DNA from 4 places in the Silvania sp. genome. Region 1 is predicted to be linked to each of the others. Evidence: predicted binding sites of a transcription regulator. Region 1 holds the regulator's gene; each other region holds the start of a gene.
The links. The regulator Fur, encoded in region 1, represses iron uptake genes when iron is present. The targets are predictions, from matches to a motif close to ATAATAATGAGAACNACTATCAA.

Region 1 (7,667 bases):
AAGCTTAGACAGCGCGGCTTTCTGCGCAGACGTGGCCGATGCCTGCAGACGGTTGTAGCTTGGGGCACCGAAACGGGCCGCCAGCTCGTTGTAGTGCTCCTGCGGATTCTTCCCGGTTACTGCCGTAATTTCTGCCGCCAGCAGGCACATGATGATGCCGTCTTTGTCGGTGGACCACGGCGTGCCGTTGAAGCGCAGGAAGGAAGCACCCGCGCTCTCTTCACCGCCAAAACCGAAGCTGCCGTCGTGCAGACCGTCAACAAACCACTTGAAGCCAACCGGTACTTCGACCAGTTTGCGACCCAAATCGTTAACCACGCGGTCGATCATCGCCGAGGAGACCAGGGTTTTACCGACGGCCACATCTTTGCCCCACTGTGGACGATGCTGGAACAGGTAGTTGATCGCCACCGCCAGATAGTGGTTCGGGTTCATCAGGCCCGCAGGGGTGACGATCCCGTGGCGGTCATAGTCCGGGTCGTTGGCAAACGCGAGGTCGAACTTATCGCGAAGCGCCAGCAGACCGGCCATCGCACACTCGGAAGAGCAGTCCATACGGATCGCGCCGTCTTTATCAAGGTGCATAAAGCGGAAGGTCTGATCGACCTGATCGTTAACAATGGTCAGATCCAGCTTGTAGTGCGCCGCAATACGCTGCCAGTATTCGATACCGGAGCCGCCAAGCGGGTCAACGCCAAGCTTCAGACCGGCTTTCTGGATCGCAGCCATATCGACGATATCCGCCAGCCCTTCAATAAACGGCTGCACCAGATCCTGCTCTTTCACGTGACCGGAGGCCATCGCCTCGCCCAGGGTGATTCGCTTCACGCCTTTCAGGCCGTCGGCCAGCAGAGCGTTAGCGCGGTCTTCCACCACTTTGGTGACGTTGGTGTCAGCCGGGCCACCGTTAGGCGGGTTATATTTGATGCCGCCATCTTCCGGCGGGTTGTGCGACGGGGTGATCACAATCCCGTCTGCCTGCGCCCCGCCCTGCTGGTTATGCACCAGAATAGCGTTCGACACTGCAGGGGTCGGCGTATAGCCGTTGTTTTCCTGAATCACCACGTCCACGCCGTTGGCCGCCAGCACTTCCAGTACGGAAATGAAAGCAGGCTCTGACAGGGCGTGCGTGTCTTTACCGACGTAGCACGGACCGGTGACGCCATTTTTGGCGCGCTCTTCCGCGATGGCCTGGGCAATGGCCAGAATGTGCGGTTCGTTAAAGCTTTGGCGAACCGCGCTGCCACGGTGACCTGACGTACCAAACTTCACTGCGTGTTCTGCATTACCCACTTCCGGCTTCAGCACGTAGTACTGGGCGGTAAGCTGGGCGACGTTAATCAAATCGCTCTGTTGTGCAGGCTGACCCGCACGATTGTGATTTGCCATTGCCTGGTCCTTCTGATGCAAGGGTTAAATTGTACCGCAAACCTTATCAGTCAATTCCACCGGGAACTGCATCGACTGCATGATGTGTTCGATCATGCCGCGCTTGCGTCCGGTATTGGTATTGGTGATCACCCAGTACGGGGTACCAGGGAGCTGTTTGGGTTTAGTTTGATTACCATTCTGTAAAAGCGTCTGCTCATCGACAGCGAAGTAAACGCGAGTTCGACCGTGCAGGGACTCGGTGGCGTCGGCAAACGCTTTGTTGTCCAGTGAATAGAGTGTAGACAGCACCAGCATAAAGCGGTTAACGGCTTTTTTCTGTTCCGCGTATTCATCAGACAGCAGCAGCTCGCGCATCGCACGCACATTGTCTTTCGCCGGGTTCAGCGGCTTTTGCTGCGCGACAACGGCTGGCTGGCGCACTTCTTTGACGACAGGCGCGGTGGACTGTGAGGCGGCGGCAATTTTCAGCATGCGCCGTAAAATGTCGGACGCGCTTTCACCGATATGCCGTGTCTGGCTGGCAATAAACTGATAAAGCTCGTCATCAACTTCGATTGTTTTCATCTTAATCCAGTGCGATATCTTATCTGAATACAAGTTGTTGGGAGTATAAGGTCAAAACCCAACAGCGGATAGCGTCAAGCCAGGGTGGCGGCAAAAGTCAGATTTAACTGTTTCCTTGCAGCCGGGCGGCAGAATGGTCAACATGATACCCTAACCTGACATACGTAAAAAAAGAACTTTGCCATGAAATTGAATACCCGAGCGCAATCTGCACAATCGCCGCACAATAATTCTCCCATCGTGCTGGTTCATGGCCTGTTTGGCAGCCTGGACAACCTCGGCGTGCTGGCACGGGATCTGGTGACGGACCACGCTCTCCTGCAGGTGGATATGCGTAACCATGGTCAGTCCCCGCGCTCGGCACAGATGACCTATGCCGATATGGCTCAGGATCTGCTCGATACGCTGGACGCCCACAATATTGAAAAGGCGACGCTTGTCGGCCACTCCATGGGCGGTAAAGCGGTGATGGCGCTGACCGCGCTTGCACCTGAACGTATTGACGGTCTGGTGGTGATCGACGTGGCCCCGGTGGATTATGCCGTGCGCCGCCACGATGAGATTTTCGCCGCGATTAATGCCGTTACAGAGGCCGGGGTCAGCACCCGCCAGCAGGCCGCCACGGTGATGCGTGAGCACCTTGATGAAGAAGGTGTGGTGCAGTTTCTGCTGAAATCCTTCGTGGACGGTGAGTGGCGCTTTAACGTGCCTGCGCTGTGGGATCAGTACAGCAACATCGTTGGCTGGCAGCCGGTGCCGGCCTGGTCGCACCCGGCGCTGTTTATTCCCGGCGGCAATTCGCCCTACGTCACCGAAGCGTATCGGGACGCGCTGCTGGCGCAATTCCCGCGGGCGCGGGCGCATGTGATTGCCGGTGCCGGGCACTGGGTGCATGCCGAAAAACCCGATGCCGTGCTGCGTGCCATCCGCCGTTACCTCGCCGACATCGAAAATTGATTAAAAAGAGAGCGACTGGTCGCCTGCGGGCCACCAGTCGTTGGCGTGCCGATTTCGCTGATGTATGATGGCGCGCTTATCGCCCGGGCTTTAGCAGGGCGTCTTGTTTCCCCCGAAGTCTCAGAATCATGGCCAAAGAAAACACGGACCGCACAACAATAGATCTGTTCGCGAATGAGCGGCGCCCGGGACGACCGAAAACCAATCCGCATTCGCGTGATGAACAGCTGCGCATTAATAAGCGCAATCAGCTCAAACGCGATAAAAGTCGTGGGCTTAAACGCGTCGAGCTGAAACTCAATGCGGACGCCGTCGATGCGCTGAACGAGCTGGCAAATGCCCGCGACATCAGCCGCAGTGAGCTTATTGAAGAGATGCTGATCCTGCAGCTCGAGAAATGGCACGACAAAGCGTAAGTCAGAAAACTCCCCTCCTTGTTGCTTTCATGTAGCACAGAGTGCAGTCCTGCGCGATAGCAGTTTCCGCAGGCTTCTCTGTTCTGCTATGATTGCCCTTATCCGTGGCTAAATTGCGCCACCATACTATTAAGTTTCAAGAGGTTATTTTACTCATGGCAATCATCGGCATTTTTTTCGGCAGCGACACCGGTAACACCGAAAACATCGCGAAAAACATTCAAAAACAGCTTGGTAAAGACGTTGCCGATGTGCATGACATTGCGAAAAGCAGCAAAGAAGACATCGCAGGTTACGATATCTTGCTGCTGGGCATCCCAACCTGGTACTACGGTGAAGCGCAGTGCGACTGGGACGACTTCTTCCCGTCTCTGGAAGAGATCGACTTCAATGGCAAACTGGTAGCCCTGTTCGGCTGTGGCGACCAGGAAGACTACGCAGAGTACTTCTGCGATGCGCTGGGCACCATTCGCGACATCATTGAGCCGCGTGGCGCAGTGATCGTGGGCCACTGGCCAACTGCAGGCTATCACTTCGAAGCCTCTAAAGGTCTGGCTGATGATGACAACTTTGTGGGACTGGCTATCGACGAAGACCGCCAGCCGGAGCTGACCGCAGAGCGCGTGGACAAATGGGTTAAGCAGATCCGCGAAGAGCTGCACCTCGACGACATCCTCAACGCCTGATGTTGTGGCGGCGTAACCTGTAGTTACGCCGCATTGATAGGTATTATCAATCAAAATAATTGCTACAAATTTTTAACTTTTGCTGTCATACCTGTACAATCAACCAGGATTAAACGGGTCACCCTGTAACAAGTTTGTTGGCGGTACCACGTTTTTATAAGCATACTTTGCTTGAGACTTGCAGTTTTCATTCAGCCATGGCAGTTCTATAATGAGACGCATTCTCTCAGGTGCACTTTCTGTCACTTCTTCTATAGAAGTGAATCGTTTAGCAACAGGACAGATTCCGCATGACTGACAACAATACCGCATTAAAGAAGGCCGGACTGAAAGTCACGCTTCCACGGTTAAAAATTCTGGAAGTGCTTCAGGGTCCGGATAACCATCATGTCAGTGCGGAAGACTTATACAAGCGTCTGATCGACATGGGCGAAGAGATTGGTCTGGCCACGGTGTACCGTGTACTGAACCAGTTTGACGACGCTGGCATCGTTACACGCCATAACTTCGAAGGCGGTAAATCCGTTTTCGAACTGACGCAGCAGCATCATCACGATCACCTGATTTGCCTGGATTGCGGCAAAGTGATCGAATTCAGCGACGACTCTATTGAATCCCGTCAGCGTGAAATTGCTGCACGTCACGGCATTCGTCTGACCAACCACAGTCTTTACCTGTACGGCCACTGCGCTGAAGGCGACTGCACTGCAGATGACCACGCGCACGACGCGAAATAATTCATCCGCACACGCTAAGCCAACCTGACGGTTGGCTTTTTTTATGCAAAAAAAACCCGGTAGCGCTGACGCATACCGGGCCTAATAACAGCTGATTACTTGCTGTTATTACTGCGAATTTCCTTCCAGATTTGGTCGCAACGCTTCGTCACTTCCTGATCGTTTCCGGTTTTGCGCGCCTGAATACAGGCCTGATAATCAGCCACTCTTATCGTTTCCTGGGTCGCAAACTGCTCGTGCGCTTTCTCTTGCTTAAGCACGTTCAGCACGCTTTGGCAGGCTTCGATCTTCTCCGGCGATCCCTCTGCGGTATTAATACAGGCGCTATAAGCCTCTTTCAGACGTGAATCTTCTTTCTGGGTCTGCGGCTCTGCGCAGGCGGTAAGCCCGGCGGCAAATACCGCGACAAACAGGATTTTTTTCAACATAGCGGTCTCCGTTTCGGCGGGTGTAACCCCGCCGGAAGCATCATCAGAAGATAGTGAATGGGGCGATAACCATAAACTTCACGTCGCGCTCATCCTGGAAGATGTTGCCGTAACCGCCGCCGTAGCTTGGGATACTGGAGTGATTGTCGTACTGGGTGAAGTGCAGCTTGAACATAGTGCCTTTCGCACGACCGTCCTGCAGGACGTAGATCGCATCCAGGCTATAGGCTGACTCTTTGATGTTGTTGGACGGGTTGTTTTCGCGCTGGCCCGCGCTGTTGATAAACCAGTCCGCTGGCTTCGCATCCCAGGCGTAGACATACGAGCCACCGACGCTCCAGCCTGCCATGTTCCAGTTGCTCAGATCGTACATCGCACCAAAGAAGACCGCTTTTTCGCCGTTGGCGTTAAAGTCGGAGCGGTTATCCCACCAGACATCCAGACGACCGTTGGAAGAGGCATAGGTTGGGGTCATACGCTGCAGGAAGTAGCCTTGCTGTCCTTCGGCTTTGACGTAAGTCCCCTCCAGGCGTAAATCCACCTGCCCGACTTTGTAGCCCAGGGTCAGCGCCTGCAGCCAGGCGGTGCCGTCGTAGATATCATTGACGGTGCTGTCGTTGGCTTTATCACGGGTGCCGTAGAACTGATAGCTGGTCGACAGCGGGCCGCCCACCACATCCATCTTATAACTGGCTTTGGCAAAATACTGATCAATATAGCCTTCAGCCTGACCGAATGCCGCTTCCAGAATCAGGTTGTTTTTGAAATCGTATTTCGCACCAAGGGAGTGGAGATAGTCGACGCGGGTCTTTCTGTCGTTTTGATAGAACTTGTCCATCTCGAGGTGCCACGGCGCTTTGTACTCGTTGGTCCACATGTAGGAGAAACTCAACGCCCCGCTATCGCCGTAGTCAAAGTTCGCCCCGGCTTCAGCGCCCTGGTATGTACCCGGCATAAAGCTCCAGTGCGGCGCTAATAAGGTTTGACCAGTAGGCTGAAGCCAGCCACCGCGCGCCCAGGCCGGACCGTATTTAAATTTGGCTGCCGCTTTGTACAGGCTGATCCCGCTCTTATCGCCGGACCAGTCCTCTTTGTAGGCTTTGTTGCTGGAGGAGAATGCAATTTCGTTCGGGTGTCCGCTGTCGCCGTTTTCCGCCATTTCAATCGCGGTGAAGGCGGCCAGATCAAGACCGAACATGTCCGCTGCATAGCCGGACTGGAAATCAAGGTTGGCGTTCCAGGTGGAGTGAGCGAGGTTAGTTTTGTATTTGTCTGATTCAACGTCTTTACGGTCACGTTCACGCTGCCAGTAATAGACACCGCCCGTCAGGGTTGAATCATCGACAAAACCTTCGGCCTGAGCCTTTGGAGAGACCATCCAACCAGACATTGCTGTCACACCGGCAATAGCCAGCGCAAGCGCACTACGTTTGCCACTAAACGTACGCATAGTTAATCCTCTTTGACGTATTAAAAGCGCCTTAAACGGCGAAAAAACAAAAGTTAAAAAGTCGACGTAAGCAGAAATACTCATTTACATCTACTGCCTGTAGACTATTTTTCGCGACGCGAATTATCAATCCTTTTTAGCGATCAAAAGTCAGGATTATGACGAAGTGCACATATTTGGTTGCCATTTGTAACAACGCCCGCGCGACAGAATAATCAATTAAAATAATCTTCAAAATTAGCCAGTTATTTTTAGTGGTTGCATTAATTCGCGACAGAATGGGATTAATTTGAAGCAAGGGGGAGAAGGCTAACAGCGGAGGGAAATGCAATTAATTCGCATCGCGAAGATTAACACCAGCAATGACTTGATTGATAAGCAAAAAAAACGCCGCATTACGCGGCGCTCAGGGGGGTATCGGTTATTCGCCGACCTTTGCCCAGGTATCGCGCAGACCGACGGTACGGTTAAACACCAGTTTGTCCGCAGTGGCATAGCGGCTGTCGAGGCAGAAATAGCCTTCGCGCTCAAACTGATACGCTTTACCGGCAACGGCCGCTTTCAGGGACGGCTCAGCAAAACCTTGCTTAATGACCAGCGACTCCAGGTTAATGGTGTCGAGGAAATTGTCTGCCGCACCCGGGTTTGGCACGCTGAACAGGCGATCGTACAGACGGATTTCAATCGGCAGCGCATGTGCGGCGCTAACCCAGTGAATTACCCCTTTTACCTTGCGACCGTCAGCCGGATCCTTGCTCAGGGTCTCCGCGTCGTAGCTGCAGAAGATCGTGGTGATGTTGCCTTCCGCGTCTTTCTCTACGCGCTCAGCTTTGATCACATAGGCGTTACGCAGGCGCACTTCTTTACCCATCACCAGACGCTTGTACTGCTTGTTGGCTTCTTCACGGAAATCCGCACGATCGATCCAGATTTCAGCACTGAACGGCACGTCACGGCTACCCATCTCCGGTTTGCTCGGATGGTTAGGCATGGTCACCAGCTCGCTTTCACCCTGCGGGTAGTTCTCGATAACCAGT
Region 2 (7,667 bases), on a different contig from region 1:
GCACGCTGAACTGCCAGGCAAAACCGGAGGCCGGATGGAAGCAGAACAGCGTTGGGCCGTCACTTTCGCGCAGCGGCAGAATGGTCTCGTAACCCAGGCGCTGGGCCTGCTCGTCGCTCATCCCTGATGCCAGTAAGGCGCTCAGTTTACGCACCGTCGACGCCACCATTACCTGACCGGGCGTGACCTGGCGGGCAAAGTGGCGGCTCAGGCTGGCGGCAAGACGCATCGCCAGCAGCGAGTGACCGCCGAGGGCGAAGAAATCGGCCTCGATATCGTTGATCTCACAGCCAAGCAGCGTGGAAAACGCCGCCGCAATTGCGTGTTCCGCTTCGCTTTCCGGCGCACGTCCTGGGGTTTTAACGGTCAGTTCCGGCAGCGGCAGCGCCTTGCGATCCAGCTTACCGTTGGCGCTGAGCGGCAGGTCGCTGAGTTGCAGCAGCACCACCGGCACCATATGCGGCGGCAGCTGGGTTTTCAGCTCCGCCAGCAGCGCGTCGCGATCCAGCGGCAGGCCGGACTCAGAGACGAGGTAGCCCACCAGCTGGCGGGCATCGCCGCCGGTGGCTGTCGCCTGGTTAATCACGCAGGCATGAGTCACCGCCTGCGCCACGTCCGGCAGGGCCAGCATCGTCCGGTCGATTTCGCCCAGCTCAATGCGCTGACCACGAATTTTTAGCTGATCGTCGCTGCGACCCAAATACTCTACCGCGCCGTTGTCCAGCCAGCGGGCCACATCGCCCGTGCGATACATGCGCTCACCGGGGGCAAACGGATCGGCAATAAAGCGACTGGCGGTCAGATCCGGGCGGCCAAGATAGCCCTGCGCCAGCTGAATGCCGGTGAGATACAGATCGCCCGCCACACCGAACGGCACCGGGCGCATCATTGCGTCCAGAATGCGCAGGCCGGTGTTCCACAGCGGGAAACCAATCGGCACACTGTTGCCCTCGACGGCGGCCAGTTCCGGGCCATATGCCGGATACCAGCTGACGTCCACCGCCGCTTCGGTCGGGCCATACAAATTATGCAGCGCCACCTGGGTGAGCTGTTCCCACTCGCGACACAGCCCGGTCGGCAGGGCTTCGCCGCTGCAGAACACCTGTTTCAGGCTGGCGCAGCAGGCCGCATTTTCCGGCGTCAGCGAGGCGACAAACGCCGCCAGCATCGATGGCACAAAGTGGGTGGTGGTTACGCCGTACTGCGCAAAGAATGCCTGCATCGCCAGCGGATCGCGGTGCGCCTCCGGCTCGGCCATCACCAGCTTCGCACCGGCGATGAACGGCCACCAGAACTCCCACACCGATACGTCAAAACTGCACGGCGTCTTTTGCGCCACCACATCCTGTGCAGTGAGCGGATAGTGGTTTTGCATCCACAGCAGGCGGTTGACGATGGCGGTTTGTCCGACCATCACCCCTTTCGGGCGGCCGGTGGAGCCAGAGGTAAAGATGATATAGGCGGTCTGTTCCGGCGTGCTCAGGTGCAGCGGTTCGCTACCCAGCGCAGGTAATAGTGTGTTGTAACTAAAGCTGGCCAGCGGAAGATGGCTAAAGCGCGCGAGCTGGTCGTCGGTGGCGATCAGCAGCGACGGCTTCGCATCCTCGAGCATCATCTGCAGGCGGTCGTCGGGATACCCGGTGTCCAGTGGCAGCCACGCGGCCCCCGCCTCGACGATGGCATGCAGCGCCAGGGTCAGGAACACCGAACGCGGCAGCGCCACCGCCACGCTGTCGCCGGGTTTGACGCCGCGTGCACGCAGGAGCGTCGCCAGAGCCACCACCTGCTCGCGCATCTGGCGATAGGTCAGGTTGTACTGGGCATCAGCCAGCGCCGGGGCGTCCGGGGTTTTCGCAGCCTGCTCCGCTACCAGCGTGCTCAGGGTGGTGAGCGGCAGCGGGACCGCAGTCTGGTTGATGTTCTCCAGCAGTCCGTACTCGTCATCAGAGAGAGTTTCCGCCTCGCCGCAGCGCAGGTCGCTGTTGGCGGCAAACTGGGCCAGCAGGGCATGCAGGCGTTCGACATGGCGCACCAGAGCGGCCTCATCGTAACGCTGTTTGTTGGCGAGGATCTCAATGCTCAGCCCGCCCTGTTCGTCCGGGAATAGCGCCATTTCGAGATCATTCACCGGACCGGTCGCCAGGGTATGCGTCACCGCCTGTACGCCGTCGAGATCCAGCTGGTAATCGAACACTTTGACGTTAAACACCGGGCCAAACAGCGCTTCATCCCGGGCAGCTCCCCCGCTGTCGCGAACGATCTGCTCGGCGTCGTAACGCTGGTGGCGGCGCATTTTTTTCATCTGTCCGGCCAGCCGCTGGGCCAGCTCCGGCAGGGTTTCCTGCGGGTTGATGTTCACGGCCAGCGGCAGCACGTTGAGCACCGGGCCGGTGGCGGTCAGCGCCGCAGAACCCATTCGGCGCATAAAGATAAAACCGGCAGCATAATCAATGCGCCCGGTCAGACGGGCGAGCCACAGGGCCACCAGCGCCAGGGCCAGATCGGTTGGCTGGGTCTGGCTGGCATGGGTCAGCTTGCTGAATGCGCGGCGGTCAGCAGTCAGCTTCAGGCGCAGAATGTCAGTGGTGGCAGCGCGTCCCGGCAGCGGTGCGCTGGAGAGCGACACCGGCGGCGGCAGATGTTTGCGCTGCTCAGCCCAGAATGCGCCATCCCGGGTATAAGCCTCGCTGTCGCGGTAGCGCTGATACTCTTCCACCACTTCGGCAAACGGGGTAAACGGGGACGCTGGCGTGGTTTCGCCTTGCGACCAGGCGCGGTAAATAGCCACGATCTGGCGGGTAATGGTCGGGAAACTGAAGCCATCCACCACTAAATGGTGATAGCGCTGATACCAGTACCAGCGGTTATCCGCCACCTGAATCAGCAGATGGAAGGCCAGCGGCTGCCCGCTGTCGACGCGCAGATTCTGGTTGAGATCGGCGTGCATTGTCGCCAGCGCGGCACTGTGCGGATCGGCGTCGGCACGCAGATCGACAATCTGCGGCTCCGGCAGTTGGAACGCGTCGTCCACCCACTGCCAGATTTCGCCGTTATCTTCGGCAAAACGGGTGCGCAGGGTATCGGCCTGCATCATGCCCGCCACCACCGCTTTCGCCAGCAGCGGGGCGTCAAGCGGGCCGTTCAGCTCGACGTAATGCGCCACACTCCAGGCATTGGGCAGGTCGGAAAGCTGTTCCGCCATCCAGATCCCCGGCTGGGCGGCAACGAGAGGATGTTGTGCGCTCATGATTTCACCTGTGCAAAATGGGCCGGGATAAGGGTTTGCCAGTGGGCGACAAGCCACTGCTGACACGCCTCCTGCGACTGCGGCTCGCACACCACGCGCCAGCCGTCGGGCAAGGCGCACTGCTGCGGCCACAGGCTGTACTGCTGCTGACCGTTTTGCACAATGGCGAACAAACCCTGCGGATCGTCGAAGGGGTTACTGAATTCCATACCAGACTCCGTTATTGAATAAGCGGCTGCCAGAGAGTCATCAGCCCCTGCGTCAGCCCTCCCCGCCAGCAAAGTGCATCATGTCCACCGTCAACCGGACGCCAGACAACCGGCGGCTGCGCGTGCTGTAGTTCGGCATACAGCGCCTGAGCGGCGCGGTAAATCAGCGGTTCACGTCGTCCCGCCTCCAGCACGATGCGCAGGCCCTGCACCGACAGGTTTTGGTTTTTAAGCTGTTCGATAATCACGCCGTCCTGGTTCGCGCCGCGATGCGGCCACCAGAAGGAGCCCGACTGGCTGAGCACACAGCCAAAGCGCTGGGGCCAGTTTAGCCCGGCGTACAGCGCGGAGAGGCCGCCAAAGCTCTGCCCTGCCACCACCGTGCGGTCGGCGCGGTCGCTGAACGGGGCGAGTGCATGAATTTTTGGCAAAAGCTCTTCCTGCACCGCCAGCCAGAAGTCGGGGTTACAGGGCAGCTCGCGGCTACGGTGGGCGGTGTCGATAACGTCAATTAAGACATAGACGGCGGGCGGCAGTTGATTGCTGTGAGTGAGCGCGGTCAGCGCGGGCCATACCGGCATGCTTTCGGCCCAGAACTGCCCGTCAAGCAGCACCGCCAGCGGGCGCTCGTGCGGGGTTTCATCGCCACTCGTGAAGATCCACACCCGGCGCGTATTGCCCAGTCTTTCGCTGGTCCAGGAGATACACTGGGGTGGCGGGTACGACGCGTCGGGTCGGTCCCAGCCGGGCTGCAGCGGGGCCTGCGGCATTTCGAGCGCCGAGACCGGGTGCCCGCGTCCACCGCGCCAGTGCTGTGGGTTAAGCGGATCGGCAATGGCGTTGGGCAGCAGTTTGCGCCAGCCTTCGCGCAGGGCCATGCGGTCCGGCGGATCGGTGGCAAACACTGACTCAATGAAATCGTCGTCATGTTCGGAGGGGATAAAACAGTAGCTTCCGCGCCAGCTGGGGCTGAACTCACCCTGCCACTGCCAGATGTCAGTATCGGCAATGCGCACCAGCGTCTGCGGGCGGGCGTTGTGGTGGTGATCGGTCACACCTGTGATGTAGAGCCACACCCGTTTGAGCGGCGAGGTGTGCTGCGTTCCACCGGGGTCACGCCACCAGAACGTGACTTTATAATGATCCCCTTCCGGCACCCTTTCGGGCCCTTTTTTTGCCTGCCACCAGGCATTGCTTCCCGCTTCCAGCGTTGTCACCGAGTTAACCCCAAGACCTGTTCTGTTTTTTTGATAAAAGATAAACAATATCGATAATATTATTGATAACTATTTTCATTTGCAATAGCGTATGGGCGCGCTGTGGGAAGCGCAAACAATTTCTTAGCCATGCCCTGCACTGCGTACGGACTCAGGAACGAGGCGTTTTCGCAAATTGCGGGCGATATCATGCCGTCTCCTCACCCGTTAGGGAATGGAGCCATGGGGAATACGGCACCGAAAAGCAGGACATACAATGAATAACAAGCTTCACTCTCTGGCCTTACTGGTCAATCTGGGGATCTACGGTGTTGCACTGCCGGCCATGGCCGCCGACACCGCCGCAACAGAAGATACGATGGTGATCACCGCCGCCGAGCAGAACCTGCAGGCGCCGGGCGTGTCGACCATTACCGCCGATCAGATCCGTAAAAACCCGCCTGCACGCGATGTGGCTGAGATCATCCGCACTATGCCGGGCGTGAACCTGACCGGCAACTCCACCAGCGGCCAGCGCGGTAACAATCGCCAGATTGATATCCGCGGGATGGGCCCGGAAAACACCCTGATCCTGATTGACGGCAAGCCCGTCACCAGCCGTAACTCCATCCGTCTGGGCTGGCGCGGCGAACGTGACACCCGCGGCGATACCGGCTGGGTGCCGCCAGAGATGGTTGAGCGCATTGAAGTGATCCGTGGTCCGGCCGCCGCACGTTATGGCAACGGCGCCGCGGGCGGCGTGGTGAACATCATCACCAAAAAAGTCAGCAACGAGTGGCATGGCTCCTGGAACACTTATCTGAATGCCCCTGAGCATAAAGAAGAGGGCTCCACCAAACGCACCAACTTTAGCCTCAACGGCCCGCTGGGCGGGGATTTCAGCTTCCGCTTATACGGCAACCTTGATAAAACCCAGGCCGACGCGTGGGATATCAACCAGGGCCATCAGTCTGAACGTACCGGTGCCTATGCCGATACGCTGCCCGCCGGGCGTGAAGGGGTCGAAAATAAAGACGTTAACGGCGTCCTGCGCTGGGACTTTGCCCCGATGCAGTCCCTGCAGTTTGAAGCGGGCTACAGCCGTCAGAACAACCTCTACGCCGGTGACACGCAGAACACCAACAATGACAACAGCAGCAGCGGTCTGGTGAAGCAAAACTACGGCAAAGAGACCAACCGTCTGTATCGGCAGAACTTCGCCGTGACCTGGAACGGCGGCTGGGATAACGGCATTACCACCAGCAACTGGGCACAGTACGAACACACCCGCAACTCGCGTCTGGGCGAAGGGCTGGCGGGCGGTCTTGAAGGGCTGTTCAACAGCAACCAGTTTACCGATACCGACCTGTCCGACGTGATGCTGCACAGCGAAATCAACCTGCCGATCGACTTTATCGTGAACCAGAACCTGACCCTGGGCACTGAATGGGATCAGCAGCGCATGAAGGACATGTCCTCCAACGGCCAGGCCCTGCAGGGTGGCGCGGTTCCGGGGATCGACAACAACCGCAGCCCGTATTCCGATGCGGAGATCTTCTCTCTGTTTGCCGAAAACAACATGGAGCTGACCGACAGCACCATGCTGACCCCGGCGCTGCGCTTCGATCATCACTCGGTGGTGGGTAACAACTGGAGCCCGTCGCTGAACCTGTCTCAGGGCCTGGGCGACGACTTCACCCTGAAAATGGGTATCGCCCGCGCCTATAAAGCGCCGAGTCTGTATCAGACCAACCCGAACTACCTGCTGTACAGCAAAGGCCAGGGTTGCTACGCCAGCGCCGACGGCGTCGGCTGCTACATGCTGGGTAACGAGGATCTGAAAGCAGAAACCAGCATCAACAAAGAGATTGGCCTGGAGTGGAAACGCGACGGCTGGCTGGCGGGCGTGACCTGGTTCCGTAACGACTACCGCGACAAGATTGAAGCCGGTTACGCGCCAGTGGGTCAGACCTCACTTGGCAAAACCAAAACGGATATCTACCAGTGGGAAAACGTGCCGAAAGCGGTAGTTGAAGGTCTGGAAGGCACGCTGAACGTGCCGGTCAGCGATGCGGTTAACTGGACTAACAACATCACCTACATGCTGCAGAGTAAGAACAAAGAGACCGGCGACCGTCTGTCGATCATCCCGGAGTACACGCTGAACTCGACCCTGAGCTGGCAGGTACAGCAGGATCTGTCAGTGCAGTCTACGTTCACCTGGTACGGCAAGCAGCAGCCGAAGAAGTACAACTACAAAGGCCAACCGGCGACCGGTTCTGAGCTGGACGAAGTCAGTCCGTACAGCATCGTGGGCATGAGCGCGACCTGGGACGTGACCAAATACGTCAGCCTGACCGGCGGCGTGGATAACGTCTTCGACAAGCGCGTATGGCGTGCGGGTAACGCCCAGACTACCGGGAATACCGCGACTGGCGCGTACATGTACGGTGCGGGGGCTTATACCTATAACGAGCCAGGCCGTACGTGGTATATGAGTGTCAATACGCAGTTCTGATGAGAGCGTTAAGGCAACGTGCGTTGTCATGCTCATCAGTTAAGTATTGAGGAATGATCCCTTCACCTTATGTTCAGCAGAATATAAGGTGAACGGGTGAACCCCTGACCTGCTCCCTCCGCTGTGAGCAAGGAGCTGACGATGCTATCTTTATCACTCTCTGAGCGTTGATAAGGTATCGACTGATATGGAATTGACACTGTCAGGTGGGTGTTTATGTGGGTTTATCAGATTCACAGCGATTAACCCTGCTTCCTCTCATTCCTGCTCCTGCGATATATGCCAGAAGCATTCCGGTTGTCAGACCGCAGTATGGCTTGAATTCAACTCGGCGGACGTTAAATGGACGGGTGAAGGGGGCACGCCTTCTCTGTTCCGCTCATCTTCGACTTCATCCCGAGCATTTTGTGCCAGGTGTGGCAGTTCAGTCGGTGCTATCGATGACACTCCAGTGACTGCGTTGCTAAGCGGTATTTTTGATCACAATGAATGCGCCA
Region 3 (7,667 bases), on a different contig from region 1:
TTTTGCCACATCGGCAGGCAGCATAAGGTAGCCGGGGCGACGCTCTCTCAGCATTTCGGTCAACACCCGGTCGATTTCATAGCAGGCGTTCTGCTCGGTCAGCTGCGCCTGGGCGACGGTGATCGGCCCGCTCATTTTGAAAAAGTGACGAAACTCACCGTCACCCAGGGTGTGGTGCAGCAGCTCCCCTTTTTTCTGCGAGGCAATCCCCGGTGCGCCGACGATATGCAGAACCGGCACATGCTCGGCAAAACTGCCCGCAATCCCATTAATGGCACTCAGTTCGCCCACCCCAAAGGTCGTCAGCAGCGCGGCAAAGCCCTTGCAGCGCGCATAACCATCGGCGGCATAGGCCGCGTTCAGCTCGTTGGCACAACCCACCCAGCCAATATCCGGGCTGGCGATAACGTGATCGAGAAACTGCAGGTTGTAGTCGCCCGGGACACCAAACAGATGATCGGCACCACAGTCAGTAAGACGGTCTAACAAGTAATCGGCGACACAGTAGGGGGAATGCATGACAGTTATCCTTATGATGTTGACCTCAATTTGAGTATTGAAGAAGCGTGATAGCTGTCCAGGAATGGCGATATTCAGCTCATGGAACAAATGCTTTACAAATTGTGGCGAGGTAATCTGTCTGACTCAGTTAAGGTGTAAACGTATACATTGGTATTTTTCGCAGAAAGAGGAACAATAGATATGGTTTATCAGGCGGATAAAAATCGTTATCAGTCAATGGTGTATCAACGATGTGGGCAAAGCGGCCTCAAGCTGCCGGCCATCTCCCTTGGACTGTGGCATAACTTTGGCGATACCACGCTGATTGAAAACAGCCGTCAACTTTTACATCGCGCCTTCGATAGCGGGATTACGCATTTCGACCTGGCTAACAACTATGGCCCACCGCCGGGATCGGCAGAGCGTAACTTTGGGCGGATTCTGCAGGAGGATTTTCATGGCCTGCGCGATGAGCTGATCATCTCGTCCAAAGCGGGCTATACCATGTGGGAAGGGCCGTACGGTGACTGGGGTTCACGTAAATACCTGATCGCCAGCCTCGACCAGAGCCTGAAGCGCATGGGGCTGGAGTATGTCGATATCTTCTACCACCATCGCCCGGACCCGGAAACGCCGCTGCGTGAGACGATGCGCGCGCTTGACCATATTGTGCGTCAGGGGAAAGCGCTGTACGTCGCCCTGTCCAACTATCCGGCAGAGCAGGCCCGGGAGGCTATCGCCATTCTCGAAGACCTGGGTACGCCGTGCCTCATCCATCAACCAAAATTCTCAATGTTTGAGCGCGCCCCCGAAGCGGGACTGCTGGATGTGCTGCAGCAGAACGGCGTGGGCTGCATTGCCTTTTCACCGCTGGCGGGCGGCCAGTTAACCGACCGCTACCTGAACGGTATTCCGGCCGATTCCCGTGCCGCAAGCGGCAGTCGCTTCCTCAATCCGGATCAGCTCACCGAAGAGACGCTGGCTAAAGTCCGCCAGCTCAATGCCCTGGCGGAACGCCGCGGGCAAAAGCTGTCGCAGATGGCGCTGGCCTGGGTGCTGCAACACGACGCGGTGACCTCGGTCCTGATCGGTGCCAGCAAGATCGCGCAGATTGACGATGCGGTAGGCATGTTGGCGAACCGTCACTTCTCCGCAGCTGAGCTGAGCGAAATAGAAGCGATCCTGCGCAGCACAGATTAACAGCGCTATTAGCAAAAAGTGCTATGCCTTCAGATTTAGGAGTTGAGGCGATTAAACAGGGCTTTACCGCCCATTAATATTGCGTTAACAAGCCGATTACGGCTCCGATCGTGAAGGAGAATAACAATGTTCAGGTCCCTGATTCTGGCAGCTGTCTTAATAGCTTCAGCCCCGCTGGTCGCTACTGCTGGCGAAATCACCCTGCTGCCATCTGTAAAATTACAAATTGGCGATCGGGATAACTCCGGCAATTACTGGGACGGCGGCGGCTGGCGCGACCGCGGTTACTGGCACCGTAATTACGAATGGCGCGATCACCGTTGGCGTAAACATGATAACGGCTACCATCGTGGCTGGGATAAACGTAACGCCTACGAGCGCGGATACCGCGAAGGCTGGAACGATCGTGACGACCGCCGGGGCAAAGGCCGCGGTCATGGGCATGGTCACGGCGGACATGGTCATCGCCACTGATAATAAAAAAAGAGCCTTACGGCTCTTTTTTTACAGCCCAAGCGCCGTGCCGATTAACAGCCACAGGTTCAGCGCCACCACCAGCACCACAATCGCCCAGCCAATCCGTTTCACCGTTACCGTATTCACCAGATCGCCCATCAGCGTTTTGTCGCTGGTAAAAATCAGCAGCGGCACCAGCGCCAGCGCGATGCCAAAGCTCAGCAGAACCTGGCTCATCACCAGAATACGGGTCGGATCGAGCCCCATCAGGATCACGATAAACGACGGCATCATGGTGACAGAGCGACGCACCCACAGCGGAATATGGAACCGGACAAACCCCTGCATCACCACCTGCCCTGCCAGGGTGCCGACCACGGTCGAAGAGAGACCTGCAGCCACCAGACTCAGGCCAAAAATGGTCGCCGCCGCATGGCTCAACAAGGGTTCCAGCGTCAGGTAGGCCTGATCGAGATCGGCGATGCCAGTATGACCGTTGAAGTGGAAGGCCGCCGCGGCGGTCGCCATCATCGCCAGGTTCACAAACCCGGCAATGGTCATCGCGATCGCCACGTCCCATTTTGTCGCCGAGTAGCGCTCATGGCGCGAGCCCTCGTGCAGATTCTGGGTCAGGGAGGAGTGCAGGTAGATAACGTGCGGCATAATCGTCGCCCCCAGCACCCCGGCGGCGAGGAATACCGCTTCGGAGGTTGGCAGGTTCGGGATCGCCATCCCCTTCCCTAACTGCACCAGGTCGGGCCGGGAGAAGACCAGCTCGACGATGTAGGCTGCCGCAACGAACAGCAGCAGACCGCCGATCACTTTTTCGAGCGGTTTTTGCCCGCGACGTTGCAGCATCAGGATCAGGAACGTGGCGATACCGGTTAGTATTGCCCCCTGCAGGAGCGAGACGCCCAGAATGAGCTTAAAGCCGATTGCGGCACCGATAAATTCCGCCAGATCGGTCGCCATCGCGATAATTTCGGCCTGCACCCAGTAAAACCAGACCATCGGTCGCGGATAGCGGTCGCGGATGTGCTCGGCGAGGTTTTTGCCGGTCGCAATGCCCAGCTTTGCCGACAGCACCTGGATCATCATCGCCATCAGGTTTGCCCACACCACCACCCACAGCAGTTTGTAGCCAAAGCTGGCCCCGGCCTGGATGTTGGTCGCAAAATTACCCGGATCGATATAGCCAATGGCGGCAATAAACGCCGGTCCCATTAATGCAAAGCGCATCTTGCGTGCCGCCCTGCCGGTGCTAGTCTCAACGCGACTGTTGGTCATCTCTGCCTCTGAAATATAGCCTTTGCTATGTTTAATGCTATCAAAATGCGAATGATTATCAAGTTCATTTGCGATGGTTTAATCGATTACTGTGATAATGAAGAGCAATAAGCAGGCTGGAAGTGTGGATGCACGACAGGCTAAAACGCGTGCAGTCTTTTGTGAAGCGTAGCACACAAACTTAACTTTGAACTCATTTACATAACATAACAAAAATGTATCTTTTATCCCTAATTATGAGTTTCGTCACAGGATGTGACTATAGTGTGGCTTTGATCTCGTTTTCTTTACTCTTGTTTCATAGAATGTGCACGGAAATTAAACCTGCCTCATATTTGGAGCAAATATGGACCGCGTCCTGCATTTTGTCCTGGCACTTGTTGTTGTTGCTACGCTTGCGCTGCTGGTCAGCAGCGATCGTAAAAAGATCCGCATTCGCTATGTTGTTCAGTTACTCGTCATTGAAGTGTTACTTGCCTGGTTCTTCCTGAACTCCAACGTGGGCCTGGGCTTCGTGAAAGGCTTCTCCGAGATGTTCGAAAGCCTGCTCGGGTTCGCCAATGAAGGGACCAACTTCGTATTCGGTAAAATGAACGATGAAGGTCTGGCATTCTTCTTCCTGAAAGTGCTGTGCCCTATCGTCTTCATCTCTGCACTGATCGGTATTCTGCAGCACATCCGTATTCTGCCGATTGTGATCCGCGCCATCGGTACTGTGCTGTCGAAAGTGAACGGCATGGGCAAACTGGAATCTTTCAACGCCGTCAGTTCCCTGATCCTCGGTCAGTCTGAGAACTTTATCGCGTATAAAGATATCCTCGGCAAAATGTCCCGCAACCGCATGTACACCATGGCGGCCACCGCAATGTCTACCGTTTCCATGTCTATCGTGGGTGCGTATATGACGATGCTGGAGCCAAAATACGTGGTTGCTGCGCTGGTTCTGAACATGTTCAGCACCTTTATCGTTCTGTCACTGATCAACCCGTACCGCGTGGATGAGAGTGAAGAGAACCTGCAGATGGCTAACCTGCACGAAGGCCAGAGCTTCTTTGAAATGCTGGGTGAGTACATTCTGGCAGGCTTCAAAGTAGCGGTGATCGTGGCAGCCATGCTGATCGGCTTTATCGCCCTGATCTCTGCGCTGAACGCCCTGTTTGCTGCCGTCCTGGGTATCTCCTTCCAGGGCATCCTGGGCTATATCTTCTACCCGGTTGCCTGGGTGATGGGTGTGCCAGCCAGCGAAGCGCTGCAGGTGGGCAGTATCATGGCGACCAAACTGGTCTCTAACGAATTCGTTGCGATGATGGATCTGCAGAAAATCGCCGGTACGCTCTCCCCGCGCGCCGAAGGTATTCTCTCCGTGTTCCTGGTCTCCTTCGCTAACTTCTCGTCCATCGGTATTATCGCGGGCGCGATTAAAGGCCTGAACGAAGAGCAGGGTAACGTGGTTTCCCGCTTCGGTCTGAAACTGGTTTACGGTTCTACGCTGGTCAGCGTCCTGTCTGCGTCTATCGCCGCACTGGTACTGTAATCAGCTTAAAAAAAACCGGGGATCTCCCCGGTTTTTTTACGCCTGGAGATCGGCGAGCGGCTGCGGTTTACCAATCAGATAGCCCTGCAGATAATCGACGCCACACGCCAGCAGGATCTCGCGCTGCTCCGGCAGCTCAACATACTCCGCCACCACGCACAGCGAACGGGCCTTTGCCAGATTGCAAATGGACTGCACGATCATCGCATCCATGCTGTCGCGACAGATATCTTTCACGAAGCAGCCGTCAATCTTCACGATATCGGCCTGCAGGCGCTTCAGCCGCTCGAAGTTGGCATAGCCGGTACCAAAATCATCAATGGCAATTTTAAAGCCGTAGTCGCGCAGTTGCTGAATATTCAGAATACTGACTTCCGAATTCGAGAAGGCTTGCTCTTCTGTCACTTCGATGATCACCGCCTGCGGCGCGACAGCGTAGTCTTCAAACAGGGCAATGATGTCGAGTGCGACGTCCTTTTGCATTAGCGTCAGCGGCATCAGGTTTACCGAAAAGCGCGCGCACGTTTGGCTTGAAGGATACGTGCGTAACCATGCCAGCAGCGCTTCGACCACGCTGATATCAAACCGCCGGCTCAGGTTAAACTGCGCCACCAGCGGCAGAAACTTATCCGGTGTGAGAATTTCGCCGTCGCTCTCCAGCCGGGACAGGATTTCGTGATAGCCGGTTCCGTCTGCTTTCTGGATCGGCTGAGCATACAAGCGCAGCCCGCCTTCATCCAGCGCCCGCTTCACCCGCCCCAGCATCAGAACGCGATCCGTGGTTTGCCCCGAAACGGTCGCCAGGCTGTTAGTCAGCGACAGCACCTGATGCAACGAGCAGGCCTGTTCAGCCAGCCAGCTGAGCTGGCCCAGCGTATGGTGCAGGCTCTCACCGCGGCTGTATGCCACCCCACCCCAGGCGGCACCAAACTCAATGTCCAGCCCGGTATTGTTCCAGTAGATTTTGCGGCTGTTCAGACAATCGACAATGTGCTGCAGCCGAGCCCCCGCTTCCGGACCGCGCAGCACCAGCGCCAGTTCATTACCAGGGATCTGAAAAAGCTGCTCATTCTGAATCAACAGAGGCTGCGTTTCATGGATGATGGCGCGCTTACACTGCACGCGCATCAGCAGGCCATAGTGACGACTGAGAAACTCCAGATTATGCATTCGCAGGCAGCACAGACTGACATCCGCATTCTCGGCCAGAAAAATCTCCAGCGCTCGCAGGTTGGGTAGCCCGGTGAGCGGATCGGTCAATGCCCTCTCCTTCCACCCCTGCCGGAGCCATTCGCTACGCTGGAAAATTCGCGCCATGTAGACCAGGCAAATCGAAAAGGAGATCAGCACCGACAGTACAAATGCCAGCGAGTAGCCGTTTTGCACGCCATGCAGAAAATTTTTGCTATAGGTCAGCAGCAGGCATGCACTCACCGCCCAGCCCAGCGATATCGTCCCATAGCGGAACCTGCTGATACCGAGGGTAAAAAGTATAAAAATAACCGGCACCAGATAGCCTGCAATAATATTCGCCCTGAAGGGGAGGCACAGCAGAAGGAGGATCGCAATAAGACTGATTATAATGGCTGGCGTAAAAACAGGATGCTGCGTTGACGAATAGGGTCGTAAATTACGCCGCCAGAACGCGCGGGCGTAATGGGGATTGAGGATCATTCTTAAGGGGTAATAGAACATCATGGTAAAGATCAGTACGGCACAGATTAGGCTCTGAATATCCACAATATTATAGATGGCCGTACCCTCCCCATAGAAGGTCGCCAGCGCGACAGGGTAGTGCCATACATACCCGGATAAATACATGGACGTTTTCATGCCCAGCGGGATAACCAACCCCAACCAGAATATGCGCCCGCCAATGAATCGACTGGGTATGTTGTAACGCCAGCGCGGCCCCAGTTGCCATCTGACGATGCCACAGACTGCAAATGTACTGAAGAGCTGGCAAAATAATAATATCGCTGCCTGAATGAGTGGCAGTTGAAAATTCCATTCGTTAATTACAGCAAAACTGATAACAACAGGAATAACAGCCTGGCGACCAAACAGGAAAATAATGGCCAGCATGACGCTGAGTGGCATCCATGCAAGATAAACGTTAAAGCCATCAACAACCGCACGCGGTGAAATAAGACGTGATAACGGTACGAATACCATACATAACATCAGGGCAAGCGTAAAACTTCGCAAATTAACAGACGTCGTGCTTTTCATTGAATGATATTAATTATTGTTTCTGGCGATTTAGTGAGCGCAATTATAGTAAGTTGTTTAAATGTGCGGATCAAACATCCCGTCGGCAAATGGTCACTTAGTTTGTATGGATTTATGTTCTGTAGAGAATTGGGGCAGTTTTGTGAAGAGAAGGTAAATGAAAGGCATAAAAAAACCCTCGCCACTGGCGAGGGTCTGAATTTTGGTGGAGCTAAGCGGGATCGAACCGCTGACCTCTTGCATGCCATGCAAGCGCTCTCCCAGCTGAGCTATAGCCCCACAGTTTTGTTTACGCACCAGACTCTGTTGGGTTCAGAGTTTGGTGGAGCTAAGCGGGATCGAACCGCTGACCTCTTGCATGCCATGCAAGCGCTCTCCCAGCTGAGCTATAGCCCCATCGCGTAAAGCGTGTCGTGTTGACGGGCGGCATAATATGAATTCCATTGCAGAGTGTCAA
Region 4 (7,667 bases), on a different contig from region 1:
AAAGAAGAGATTTACGGCGCGACCATCAATGCCATCATGACGCAACGCCCGGAATTAAAAGAAAAAATCCTCGCCCGTCTGGAAAGCAATTACCAGTATTTACTGGCGCGTGAAACCGCCACCCTGCGCGTAACCCGCAAGCTGGCCGAAGAAGGCTACCGGACCTCTAACGTCACCACCGTCGCGCTGGATGAAGAGGCGCTGGCCGCTAAAACGCCCCCAACCTCAGAAAAGCCTTAAACCCCCTCCTCCGCATTCGGGATTATCCTGGATGATCCCTGCCAGCTGGCGACTCTCCTAAGCTTAAAAGCTGACAATGCAAGCAAGGAGAACATGTATGACCACTTCGCAGAGCAAAATTCAGGATCCCACCACTCAGTATTACACCGGTGAATACCCGCAGCAGATTCAGCCCGCACCTGGCGTGCAAAGCAAGATGGACCCGGTACCGGACTGCGGCGAGAAGAGCTACAAGGGCAGCGGTAGACTCCTGGATCGTAAGGCGCTGGTAACAGGAGGCGACTCCGGGATTGGGCGTGCTGCCGCCATCGCTTACGCACGTGAAGGGGCAGATGTCGCCATTAACTACCTGCCCGCTGAAGAAGAAGATGCGCAGCAGGTCAAACAGCTGATCGAAGACGCGGGACGCACCGCGGTGCTCATCCCGGGCGATCTGAGTGACGAAAACTTTGCCCGTTCGCTGGCGCATAAAGCCCACGAAGCGTTAGGCGGGCTGGACGTGCTGGCACTGGTGGCCGGGAAGCAGGTCGCCGTCGAGAAAATTGCCGATCTGACCACCGAACAGTTCAAAGAAACCTATGCGGTGAACGTGCTGGCGCTGTTCTGGATAACCCAGGAGGCATTGCCGCTGCTGCCCGCCGGGGCCAGCATCATCACCACCTCGTCGATTCAGGCCTATCAGCCTAGTCCGCATCTGCTGGACTATGCCTCCACCAAAGCAGCCATTCTGAACTACAGCCGTGGGCTGGCGAAACAGGTGGCGGAAAGCGGGATACGCGTCAATGTAGTCGCGCCAGGCCCCATCTGGACGGCGCTGCAGATTTCCGGCGGCCAGACCCAGGAAAAAATCCCCAAATTTGGACAGCAGACGCCGATGAAGCGCGCGGGACAACCTGCTGAGCTGGCGTCGGTGTACGTCTATCTGGCGAGTCAGGAATCGAGCTACGTGACGGCGGAAGTGCACGGCGTATGCGGGGGAGAACATCTGGGGTAGTGTGAGGATCTGCCCGGTGGCACTACGCTTACCGGGCCTACAGATCTAAAACGGCAACCTGTTGGTTGCCGTTTTACGCTTATTTGGCCGCTGTTTTCTCTTCGCCGACCAGACCAATCTTCAGGTAACCCGCCTGATGCAGCGTGTCCATTACCTTCATCATGGTTTCATAGTCGACCGACTTATCGGCACGGAAGAACACCGTGGTGTCTTTCTTACCTTCAGTCAGCGTGTTAAGCGCCGGGATCACTGACTCGTCGGTCACCGGATCGTTACCGAGGAACATCGTTTTGTCCGCTTTCACCGACAGATAGATTGGCTTTTCCGGACGCGGCTGCGGCTGGCTTGAAGAAGCCGGCAGATTGACTTTAACGTCCACTGTCGCGAGCGGCGCAGCAACCATGAAGATAATCAGCAAAACCAGCATGACGTCGATAAACGGCGTCACGTTGATTTCGTGCATTTCGCCATTATCGTCCAGGTTTTCATTAAGACGCATTGCCATGACGAATCAACCTAAGTGTAATTTCTGAGCAGAACGGACGGGCTTCGCGGAGCTGGCACTCAGGTCCAGATCGCGGCTTTGCAGCAGCAGAACCTGTGCGGCAACGTCACCGAGGGTTGCTTTGTAGCTGCCAATCATACGGGCGAAGATGTTATAGATAACCACCGCCGGGATAGCAGCAACCAGACCAATCGCCGTCGCCAGCAGGGCTTCGGCAATGCCGGGGGCCACAACGGCAAGGTTGGTGGTTTGCGTCTGGGCGATGCCGATGAAGCTGTTCATGATGCCCCAGACGGTGCCGAACAGACCCACGAATGGCGAAATCGCACCAATGGTGGCGAGGAAACCGTTACCCCGGCCCATATGGCGACCAATTGCGGCGACGCGACGTTCCAGACGGAAGCCGGTACGCTCTTTAATGCCTTCATTGTCTTCACTGCCCGCGGAAAGCTCCAGCTCGTTCTGCGCTTCGTTGATCAGCAGAGTCGTCAGGCTTTTTGCCTGGAACGAAGAAGCCATATCGCTCGCCTGATTCAGGTTGCGGGCTTCGGCCAGCTGCTGCTGCTCGCGCTTAAGACGGCGTTTGTGCGAGATCAGCTCAACGCTCTTGCTAAAGAAAATAGCCCAGGTGACGACAGACGCCAGAATCAGGCCGATCATCACAATCTTCACCACGATGTCGGCATGCTGATACATACCCCAGACGGAGAGATCCGTCTGCATCAAATTATTACCCACTCGGTATCTCCAGGACGCAAATCACAAAATCTGAGCATAATAATATCAAAAACGCGTCGAATTGATAGTAGTTCTCATTAGTATTTACATGGTGCCGGAATTTCGGTTAACTTTCCTTGCGCTCACGCAGGAAAAATTTCCCGGAAACAAATTTTAAAAAATTTTCTTCTTTATGTACCCACCTCTCGTGACCATTTTTACTTTCATGGTAGTCTGGACGTCCAGACGTATAAAAACAGGTTGCGCACACATGAAAGAGAAGCATCTTGATACCACGCTTGTCCAGGCGGGACGCAGTAAGAAATACACCCTCGGCTCGGTGAACAGCGTGATCCAGCGCGCGTCATCGTTGGTGTTTGAGACGGTCGAAGCCAAAAAGCACGCCACCCGCAACCGGGCCAAAGGCGAGCTGTTTTATGGTCGCCGCGGGACGCTGACCCATTTCTCTTTGCAGGAAGCCATGTGCGAGCTGGAAGGCGGCGCAGGCTGTGCGCTGTTCCCCTGCGGCGCGGCCGCGGTGGCGAATACCATTCTGGCGTTTGTTGAACAGGGCGATCATATCCTGATGACCAACACCGCCTACGAGCCCAGCCAGGACTTCTGCACCAAAATTCTCAGCAAGCTGGGGGTGACCACCGGCTGGTTTGATCCGCAGATCGGCGCCGATATTGCCGACCTGATCCAACCCAATACCCGCATTGTGTTCCTGGAATCCCCGGGCTCGATCACCATGGAGGTGCATGATGTGCCTGCCATCGTGCAGGCGGTGCGCAGCAAAGCCCCGGAAGCGATCATCATGATCGATAACACCTGGGCGGCAGGGGTGCTGTTTAAAGCGCTCGACTTTGATATCGATATCTCGATTCAGGCGGCCACCAAATACCTGATTGGCCACTCTGACGGCATGATCGGCACGGCGGTATCCAACGCCCGCTGCTGGGACCAACTGCGCGAGAACGCCTATCTGATGGGGCAAATGGTGGACGCCGATACCGCCTATATGACCAGCCGCGGCCTGCGTACGCTGGGCGTGCGCCTGCGTCAGCACCACGAGAGCAGCGTGCAGGTGGCCGAGTGGCTGGCGCAGCATCCGCAGGTGGCGCGCGTTAACCATCCGGCGCTGCCGGGCAGCAAAGGCCATGAATTCTGGCAGCGGGACTTTACCGGCAGCAGCGGTCTGTTCTCATTTATCCTGAACAAGCGCCTGAGCAACGACGAGCTGGCGGCGTATCTGGACAACTTCTCGCTGTTCAGCATGGCCTATTCCTGGGGCGGGTTTGAATCGCTGATCCTGCCAAACCAGCCAGAGCAGATTGCCGAGCTACGCCCGGGTGGCGACGTGGATTTTACCGGTACACTGATCCGTCTGCATATCGGCCTGGAAAACGTCGACGATTTGATCGCCGATTTAGCGGCAGGCTTTGCGCGCATCGAGTAGCAAAGGGAGAGAAAACAGCTCAGAGGATACTTTTCCCCACATCGCCTACAGAAAAGTCTGAATTGTTGCGCCTGCGATCAAAGCCCGCAGGCGAAATAGGGAGTACACTAGGTTCATATACGCTGTTCCACAGGAAAGCCCATGGCTGTTATTCACGATATTATCGCTGCACTCTGGCAACACGACTTTGCAGCGCTGGCGGACCCGCATGTAGTCGGGGTGGTTTACTTCGTCATGTTCGCCACCCTGTTCCTGGAAAATGGGTTACTGCCCGCCTCCTTTTTACCGGGCGACAGTCTGCTGCTGCTGGCAGGCGCGCTGATTGCGAAAGGGGTGATGGACTTTACCTCGACGATGGTTATCCTCACCTCCGCAGCCAGCCTGGGCTGCTGGCTGAGCTATCTGCAGGGCCGCTGGCTCGGTAATACGCGGATCGTGAAAAGCTGGCTGGCGCAGTTGCCGTATAAGTATCACCAGCGGGCAACCTGTATGTTTGATCGCCACGGCCTGCTGGCCCTGCTGGCCGGACGCTTCCTGGCCTTTGTACGCACCCTGCTGCCAACGATGGCGGGGATTTCCGGCCTCTCTAATCGCCGCTTCCAGTTCTTTAACTGGCTGAGCGCGCTGCTGTGGGTCGGCGTAGTGACCACCTTTGGCTATGCCCTGAGCATGATCCCGTTCGTGAAGCGCCACGAAGACCAGGTGATGACCTTCCTGATGATCCTGCCGATGTTCCTGCTGGTGGCGGGTCTGGTGGGTACCATCGCGGTGGTGATTAAGAAGAAGTACTGTAGCGCCTGACGGTTACTCCCCTCACCCCTGCCCTCTCCCACAGGGAGAGAGTTAGGGTGAGGGCAACAGCCCGCACCATCACATCCCCTGCATCGTGCGGATCCGCGCTGCATCTTCCCCCGGCGTGACGCCAAAGTAGCGTTTAAACTCCCGACTGAACTGCGACGCGCTCTCATACCCCACACGTAGCGCCGCCGCGCTGGCCTTCATCCCGTCGTGGATCATCATCATGCGCGCTTTGTGCAGACGATAGCTTTTGAGATATTGCAGCGGCGAGGTGCTGGTGACCGACTTAAAATTATGGTGGAACGCCGAAACGCTCATGTTGGCCTCGGCAGCCAGCTGATCCACGCTCAGGTTTTCGGTGTACTGGCTTTCGATGCGCTTCAACACCCGGCTGATCAGGCTAAAGTGGGTCTGACGGCTGACCAGCGCCAGCAGTGCCCCGCCGCCCGGCCCCAGCAGGACGTGATACAGGATCTCACGGATAATCTGCTTGCCGAGGATGCGCGCATCCAGCGGGCGCGCCATCACGTCCAGCAGACGTTCAATGGCGCAGAGGATCTCATCCGACAGGGTGGCAGAGTTAATGCCGCTGGCCGCCATCGACGGGCAAAACAGTTCGTCCTCGCCAATATCCATCAGCAGCTCCTGCAGCTGCAGAATATCAATATTTAAGCGAATACCGGCCAGCGGCACCGCCTCTGTCGCGAAGGTTTCACATTCGAAGGGTAAAGGTACTGTCAGAAGCAAATATTCACGGGTGTCATAGCGGAACACCCGCTCATTGATATAGCCCGTTTTATGGCCAGAAAAGAGAAAAATGATACCGGGCTGATACATCACTGGCGTGCGCGGTCCGGGCTGTGTGCCGTACAGCAGACGAACGTCTGGTAGCAGGTCATCAAGCTTATTTGCATTATCTTTCAGTGTGTTAATTTGCGCAGTGAGCTGCAGGCACGTCTCTTCACGGTTCATCTTTGCTGAGTCCGGGTACGGTTTCCGATGATGACAGTGTGCGCAGGTTTACCCATTTTCTCCAGCACTGTGTAGAAATGGGCAAGACATCGGCAGAAATGTGCATTGAGAGGATAGCCTGCGCTCGCCACAATGAGCACCATCAGGCAGCCGTCTGCGCCGCCACGTTTTTCACCCACCTAAGGGAACGAGCAATGAACAATTTTAACCTGCATACCCCAACCCGCATTCTGTTTGGTAAAGGCGCTATCGCCGACCTGCGCGAGCAGATCCCAACCGGCGCTCGCGTGCTGATCACCTACGGCGGCGGCAGCGTGAAGAAAACCGGCGTGCTGGACCAGGTGTATGCCGCACTCGACGGCCTGGACGTGCGTGAGTTCGGCGGCATCGAGCCGAACCCGTCGTACGAAACACTGATGAACGCGGTGAAAATCGCCCGCGAAGAGAACATCACCTTCTTGCTGGCGGTCGGCGGCGGTTCGGTGCTGGATGGCACCAAGTTTATCGCCGCAGCCGCCCACTACCCGGACGGTATCGACCCGTGGCAGATCCTGCAAAACGGCGGCAGCGACATTAACAGCGCGATCCCGATGGGCTCGGTGCTGACCCTGCCAGCCACCGGTTCTGAATCCAACAAAGGCGCGGTAATTTCGCGTAAAACCACCGGCGACAAGCAGGCCTTTATGAACGAACACGTCCAGCCGGTCTTCGCGGTGCTGGATCCGGTATACACCTACACCCTGCCGCCGCGTCAGGTGGCGAACGGCGTGGTGGATGCTTTTGTGCATACCGTTGAGCAGTATGTTACTTACCCGGTTGACGGCAAAATCCAGGATCGCTTCGCGGAAGGTATTCTGCTGACCCTGATCGAAGACGGCCCGCTGGCCCTGAAAGAGCCAGAAAACTACGCCGTGCGCGCCAACGTGATGTGGGCTGCCACCCAGGCGCTGAACGGCCTGATCGGTGCAGGCGTGCCGCAGGACTGGGCAACCCATATGCTGGGCCACGAGCTGACCGCGATGCACGGCCTCGATCACGCCCAGACGCTGGCGGTGGTTCTGCCTGCACTGTGGAACGAAAAACGCGACACCAAACGCGCCAAACTGCTGCAGTACGCTGAGCGCGTGTGGGGGATCACCACCGGTTCTGAAGACGAACGTATCGATGCCGCCATCGTTGCGACCCGTAACTTCTTCGAGCAGATGGGCGTTCCGACGCGCCTCTCCGGCTACGATCTGGACGGCAGCACAATCCCTGCCCTGCTGGCAAAACTTGAAGAACACGGGATGACGCACATCGGGGAACATGGCGACATTACCCTCGACGTCAGCCGTCGCATTTACGAGGCCGCTCGCTAAGGGATTTTCGATCTTACCTTTCGTTTTTCGGCATTTAGGCCAGGCTTAATGCACATACGCCACCGGGGGCCTGCCCCCGGTGGATGAGCAAATGAAGGAGGAAAGATGGCAAACCCAACCGTAATCAAGCTTCAGGACGGTAGCGTAATGCCCCAACTGGGGCTCGGCGTATGGAAAGCCGGTAACGACGAGGTCGTGTCCGCCATTCACAAGGCGCTGGAGGTCGGCTACCGGTCGATTGATACCGCTGCTGCATACAAAAATGAAACCGGCGTGGGGAGCGCACTGGCCAGCGCCGGTCTGCCTCGCGATGAGTTATTTATCACCACGAAGCTGTGGAATGACGATCAAAAGCGTCCGGCCGATGCGCTCCAGGAGAGCCTGGACAAACTGCAGCTCGATTTCGTCGACCTGTATCTGATGCACTGGCCGGTTCCGGCTATCGATCACTATGTCGACGCCTGGCATGGAATGATCGACCTGCAAAAAGCCGGTCTGGTGAAGAGCATCGGGGTGTGTAATTTCCAGATCCACCATCTGCAGCGGCTGATTGATGAGACGGGCGTCGCCCCGGTGATCAACCAGATCGAACTGCATCCGCTGATGCAGCAGCGTCAGCTGCAC

Region 2: a site for Fur is predicted at 4,730-4,752, ahead of fes (enterochelin esterase). Genes of this name have one in related genera too.
Region 3: a site for Fur is predicted at 3,484-3,506, ahead of ACRDD5_RS16350 (Nramp family divalent metal transporter). Genes of this name have one in related genera too.
Region 4: a site for Fur is predicted at 2,539-2,561, ahead of exbB (tol-pal system-associated acyl-CoA thioesterase). Genes of this name have one in related genera too.

Annotation. Positions count from the first base shown of each region.
Region 1 covers NZ_JBOGBT010000109.1:21,570-29,236, forward strand. The annotation lists gene pgm (phosphoglucomutase (alpha-D-glucose-1,6-bisphosphate-dependent)) at 1-1,389, opposite strand, end outside; gene seqA (replication initiation negative regulator SeqA) at 1,414-1,956, opposite strand; gene ybfF (esterase) at 2,140-2,913, shown strand; gene ybfE (LexA regulated protein) at 3,042-3,329, shown strand; gene fldA (flavodoxin FldA) at 3,485-4,015, shown strand; gene fur (ferric iron uptake transcriptional regulator) at 4,306-4,752, shown strand; gene chiQ (ChiQ/YbfN family lipoprotein) at 4,848-5,177, opposite strand; gene chiP (chitoporin ChiP) at 5,224-6,630, opposite strand; gene glnS (glutamine--tRNA ligase) at 7,052-7,667, opposite strand, start outside.
Region 2 covers NZ_JBOGBT010000088.1:73,409-81,075, forward strand. The annotation lists gene entF (enterobactin non-ribosomal peptide synthetase EntF) at 1-3,247, opposite strand, end outside; gene ACRDD5_RS16840 (MbtH family protein) at 3,244-3,456, opposite strand; gene fes (enterochelin esterase) at 3,468-4,673, opposite strand; gene ACRDD5_RS16850 (TonB-dependent siderophore receptor) at 4,930-7,170, shown strand; gene ACRDD5_RS16855 (GFA family protein) at 7,358-7,667, shown strand, end outside.
Region 3 covers NZ_JBOGBT010000087.1:13,758-21,424, forward strand. The annotation lists gene ipdC (indolepyruvate decarboxylase) at 1-519, opposite strand, end outside; gene ACRDD5_RS16340 (aldo/keto reductase) at 703-1,701, shown strand; gene ACRDD5_RS16345 (DUF2502 domain-containing protein) at 1,828-2,175, shown strand; gene ACRDD5_RS16350 (Nramp family divalent metal transporter) at 2,206-3,444, opposite strand; gene ACRDD5_RS16355 (NupC/NupG family nucleoside CNT transporter) at 3,791-4,978, shown strand; gene ACRDD5_RS16360 (EAL domain-containing protein) at 5,015-7,210, opposite strand; tRNA gene ACRDD5_RS16365 (tRNA-Ala) at 7,414-7,489, opposite strand; tRNA gene ACRDD5_RS16370 (tRNA-Ala) at 7,531-7,606, opposite strand.
Region 4 covers NZ_JBOGBT010000066.1:34,111-41,777, reverse strand. The annotation lists gene ACRDD5_RS13025 (cytoplasmic protein) at 1-240, shown strand, start outside; gene ACRDD5_RS13020 (SDR family oxidoreductase) at 338-1,234, shown strand; gene exbD (TonB system transport protein ExbD) at 1,314-1,739, opposite strand; gene exbB (tol-pal system-associated acyl-CoA thioesterase) at 1,746-2,477, opposite strand; gene metC (cystathionine beta-lyase) at 2,728-3,915, shown strand; gene yghB (DedA family general envelope maintenance protein YghB) at 4,057-4,716, shown strand; gene ACRDD5_RS12995 (AraC family transcriptional regulator) at 4,786-5,685, opposite strand; gene yqhD (alcohol dehydrogenase) at 5,880-7,043, shown strand; gene dkgA (2,5-didehydrogluconate reductase DkgA) at 7,149-7,667, shown strand, end outside.